DNA from 2 places in the Caulobacter sp. DWP3-1-3b2 genome. Region 2 is predicted to be linked to the other one. Evidence: predicted binding sites of a transcription regulator. Region 2 holds the regulator's gene; the other holds the start of a gene.
What was found. Region 2 encodes LexA, which represses DNA repair genes until DNA is damaged. Its sites were predicted from a motif close to ATGTTCNCNANNTGTTCT; they were not measured.
Positions count from the first base shown of each region.

Region 1: recA (recombinase RecA) is a predicted target of LexA. The motif match lies at 1,722-1,739, and genes of this name have one in related genera.

Region 1 is NZ_JAFCUB010000032.1:4,354-6,751, reverse strand. It holds gene recA (recombinase RecA) at 549-1,619, opposite strand; gene ACP7AG_RS16790 (EAL domain-containing protein) at 1,930-2,398, shown strand, end outside.
Region 2 is NZ_JAFCUB010000006.1:87,861-90,258, reverse strand. It holds gene ACP7AG_RS06525 (glutathione S-transferase family protein) at 1-473, shown strand, start outside; gene ACP7AG_RS06520 (GFA family protein) at 533-931, shown strand; gene lexA (transcriptional repressor LexA) at 1,059-1,766, opposite strand; gene ACP7AG_RS06510 (methyltransferase family protein) at 1,910-2,398, shown strand, end outside.

The DNA.
Region 1 (2,398 bases), on a different contig from region 2:
GCATAGCGCGGTTTCAAGCGGAGTGGAAACCACGTTGGTCGTTGGGGTGCAGGCCGGGGCTTGAGATCCTCCCCCGTAGGGGAAGTGTCGGCAAAGCCGACGGAGGGGGTGTGAGCGGCGCAGGTCACCACCCGACTCAGTCGACCCCACACTCCCACACCGGTCGCTTCGCGACCGCCTCCCCCACGGGGGGGAGAGGACTTGGGTGGTCGAGGCGGCGGAGCCGCCGGGGCTCTTCGGGCCACCTCCTCTTAGGAAGCGAGACCTACCGGCCAACTGAGCAGACCCCTCCGTCCCCCGAAGCGGGCGGCTCCTCCCCTTGAAGGGAATTGGCAGATAGCGCGGTAAACCCCCTCCGGCCCTGCGGGCCACCTCCCCCTGCGTGAGAGGATTGTCGGAGAAACGAAATCGGACGCCTGGCATGGGGTCCAGGCGTCCGGGGATCGCGGCCTGCCGAGGCGGTATTCCACGGCGGCTATAAGGCGGGGTCGCACGCTATGGAAACGGCGGCCGCGAAACCTGTGTCAGGTCAGGCGCTGGGCCTGGACCTAAGCTTCGTCGCCCTCCTCCGGGCCGCCGACCAGAAGCTCTTCCTCGATCTTCTGCGACGACTTGCGGACGGCGGCCTCGATCTCGTTGGCCAGATCCTTGTTAACCTTGAGGAACTCGCGGACATTGTCGCGGCCCTGACCGATGCGCTGACTGTTATAGGAGAACCAGGAGCCGGCCTTGTCGATCACCCCGGCCTTGACGCCCAGGTCGATGATCTCGCCCAGCTTGGAAATGCCTTCGCCATACATGATGTCAAACTCGACCTCGCGGAACGGCGGCGCCACCTTGTTCTTGACCACCTTGACCCGGACGTTGTTGCCGACGATCTCGTCACGGTTCTTCACCGAGCCGGTACGACGGATGTCCAGGCGGACCGAGGCGTAGAACTTCAGGGCGTTGCCGCCCGTGGTGGTTTCCGGGCTGCCGTACATCACCCCGATCTTGTGACGGATCTGGTTGATGAAGATGACGATGGTGTTGGTCTTGTTGATCGAGCCGGTCAGCTTGCGCAGCGCCTGGCTCATCAGGCGGGCCTGCAGGCCCGGCAGGCTGTCGCCCATCTCGCCTTCAATTTCCGCCTTGGGGGTCAGGGCCGCGACCGAGTCGATGACCACCACGTCTACGGCGCCCGAGCGCACCAGGGTGTCGGTGATCTCCAGGGCCTGCTCGCCGTTGTCGGGCTGCGAGACCAGCAGGTTGTCGAGATTGACCCCCAGCTTGAAGGCGTAGCCCGGATCGAGCGCGTGCTCGGCGTCGACGAAGGCGGCGGTGCCGCCGGCCTTCTGGACTTCGGCCACCACGTGCAGGGCCAGAGTGGTCTTGCCCGAGCTTTCCGGACCGTAGATCTCGATCACCCGCCCCTTGGGCAGGCCGCCGATGCCCAGAGCGATGTCGAGGCCCAGCGAGCCGGTGGACACCGACTCGATCTCCATCTTACCCTTTTCGCCCAGCTTCATCACCGAGCCCTTGCCGAACGCCCGGTCGATCTGCGCCAGCGCCGCTTCAAGAGCGCGCTGCTTGTCGCCGTCTTCTTTGCCCACGAGTTTCAAAGCCGCCTGATTGCTCATTGGAGATCCGCCCTTATTCCATGATTCCGACCGGCAGATCGGAGGTTCGCGCTCGGCGCGCCCTTCGCCTGTGGAATGATTAACGAGTACATGCTTTGTTCCGTGTTCACAAGATGTTCTTTTCTCGTGGCGCGGAAGCGATGAGGACGGTCTATCGGCTATATGCGTCAGAAGCGGTCACATAGTTCGCGACGCAAATCGCCGCCCTGCGACATTTTCTCGCGCCCTGCGGTCGAGCTTTCGTCCGCGCCTCAACCGCTCCTTAACAGGCAGGCGCTCATGGTGCCCTCTTCCCGGGGGGAGCACCGTTTTGTCGATCGATCCGCGCCGTCTACTGGGCCTGGCCTTCGCCAGCGCCGACCTGCTGATGGAAGTCGAGAATGGCCAGGTGATCCTGGCGCTCGGGGCGGCCCAGCGGATCATGGGCCTGGACGAGCGTTCGATGATGGGCCGGGTGTTCCGGGATCTCTTCACCGCCGCCGACCGCCCGCTGGTCGAAGCCGTGCTCAATGTGATGAGCGATGGCTTCCGGCGCGGACCCGTCACACTGCGCATGGCCGGCGAGCCGCCGCGTCACGTCAATCTGACCATGCGCGCCCTGCCCGACAATGGCGGCCGGATTTCGGTTTCGGTCACCCCCGCCCCCGCCCCTTCGGGCCAGGTCGACGAGATCGGCCTGCGCAGCCGCGAAAGCTTCGAGGATATCGCCCGGGGCCTGTTCGAGGCCGCCCGGGTCACCGGGCTCGAGCTTGAACTCGCGATGGTCGACTTCTCGGGCC
Region 2 (2,398 bases):
GCGGTGTCGCGGTGTGGGAGTCGCACGCCATCCTTCGATACCTGGCTGCCACCTACGGCGAAGGGCGGTTTTGGCCAACCGACGCGGCGACGCGGGCGCCGGTCGATGGTTGGATGGACTGGTCGCAGACCGCTCTGCAGCCAGCTTTCCTGAGCGGAGTGTTCTGGGGCTTTTACAGAACGCCCGAGGTTTTGCGAGATGGGCCAGCCATCGCCCAGGCGGTGGAACGCACCCATCGCTGCCTGGGCCAGGTCGAGGCGCGACTCGAAGGTCGGGCCTTCATGATGGGCGAGGCGCTGTCCTTGGCCGACATCCCCATTGGCGCCTGTCTATATCGCTATTTCGAGTTGGAGATCGACCGGCCGCCGCAGCCCCGTTTGCAGGCCTGGTACGACCGGCTACGGGCGCGGCCGGCCTATCGGGAGCATGTCATTATCCCGTTCGCGGAACTCAAAGGGCGTTTGGCGTTCTGAATCGCGAGGCGAGGCGAGGCGAGGCGAGGCCGGGCACGGGCCTCGAGACGGAGACGACTATGGAACGACAAGGCGGCTGCGCCTGTGGGGCGGTGCGTTATGTGGCGGAGGGCGGGCCGCTGCGGGTCGGCATGTGCCACTGCCTAACCTGTCGCAAGCGCCACGGCGCGCCTTGCAACGCCTTCGCGGTCTTTCGGTCGGACAAGGTGCGGGTCGAGGGCGAAACCTTCGCCTGGGCGACTTCTGAGCGCGGCCGCTCGCACGGCTGCGCGGTTTGCGGCTCGCCGGTGTTCTGGCGTGAGGGCGAGGACGAGATCGAGCTTCACCTGGGCGGCTTCGACGACACCGGTCGGTTCATCCCGCAATACGAGGTCTGGGTGAAGCGCCGCGAGCCGTGGATGATGCCGCTGAACGTGCCGCAATATGCGGAAAACCGGCCGGCCGGGCTGGCGACCTAGGGACCTCGGACCGCAGCAGAGTCTGCGTGGTCTTTCGCAAATGCAAATGAGGACAGGCCCATGCGGCCTGCCCCCAGCCGTGATGCAAACCCTGCTCATCCTGGCGTTCACCGGGATGGGCGAAAATCTAATGATACCGCCGGATCAGTCCCACCAGCTTGCCTTGGACCTCGACCTGGTCAGGACCGAAGATGCGGGTCTCGTACTTGGGATTGGCGGCTTCCAGGGCGATCGAGCCGCCCTTCTTGCGCAGGCGCTTGAGCGTAGCTTCCTCGCCGACCAGGGCGACGACAATCTCGCCGCTGTTGGCGGTGTCGCCCTTGCGGATGATGACATAGTCGCCGTCGAGGATGCCGGCATCAATCATCGAATCGCCCTGCACCTCGAGCACATAGTGCTCGCCGCCGCCGAGCATGGATTCGGGCACAGGCAGGCGCTCGCGTTCATGCTGGATGGCGTCGATGGGCGTGCCAGCGGCGATGCGGCCGAGGATCGGCAGTTCGCGGGTGTTGTCGGCGGCGATCTGGACGGGCGCGGGCGCGGCTGGCGCCTGCCCGCCGCCTTCCAGCACTTGCGGCTTGAAGGCGCCGCGACCCTTGGGCGGGGCGGCCGTCGTGGCCTGTTGCGGCAGCTTGATCACCTCCAGCGCGCGGGCGCGGTGCGCCAGGCGGCGGATGAAGCCGCGCTCTTCCAGCGCCGTGATCAACCGGTGGATGCCTGACTTGGACGCCAGGTCGAGCGCCTCCTTCATTTCGTCGAAGGAGGGAGAGACACCGCTCTCTTTGATCCGCTCGTGGATGAACATCAGCAGCTCGTGCTGCTTGCGCGTGAGCATGTCGGCCTCGCAAGTCGTCGCGGAACAAACCGCAAACCTTTCAAATGTTCTCTAGGTGTTCTTCGTTAATGTCAAGTTGACGCGGCGATCGATGTTCGGTGTAGCTGAACGCCGTAATCTTTGCCGAGGGGAGCCTTCGCGACATGGACCACGCCTGGCTTCTGACCACGGGTTGGCCGCGCGCCTTCTGGACCAGCTACGGCGCCTTCTGCCTGTTTGAGCTGTGGGTCTGGTGGCGCGACCGGCGCACGGCCAGCGGCCAGGACGCCGACCGGGGCAGCCTGCAGGCCGTGGTCCTGATTATCGCGGCGGGGATCTTCGTCGCCTTTTATGCCGCCAACGCCTCTGAATTTGCTCGCATAATCCAGTGGAGGAGCGAGGCGCGGCTCCTGGCGCTGGTCCTGATCTGGACGGGCCTGGCCCTGCGCCTGTGGGCCATACTGACCCTCGGGGCCTTCTTCCGCCGCACCGTGCATCTGCACGACGGTCACCGGATGATCACGGGCGGCCCCTACCGGATCGTCCGCAACCCGGCCTATCTGGGCAGCCTGCTGAGCCTGGTCGGCGTTGGCCTTGGCCTGGGCAGTGGACTGTCGATCCTGGCGCTGTTGCTGGCCGGCCTGATCGCCTTC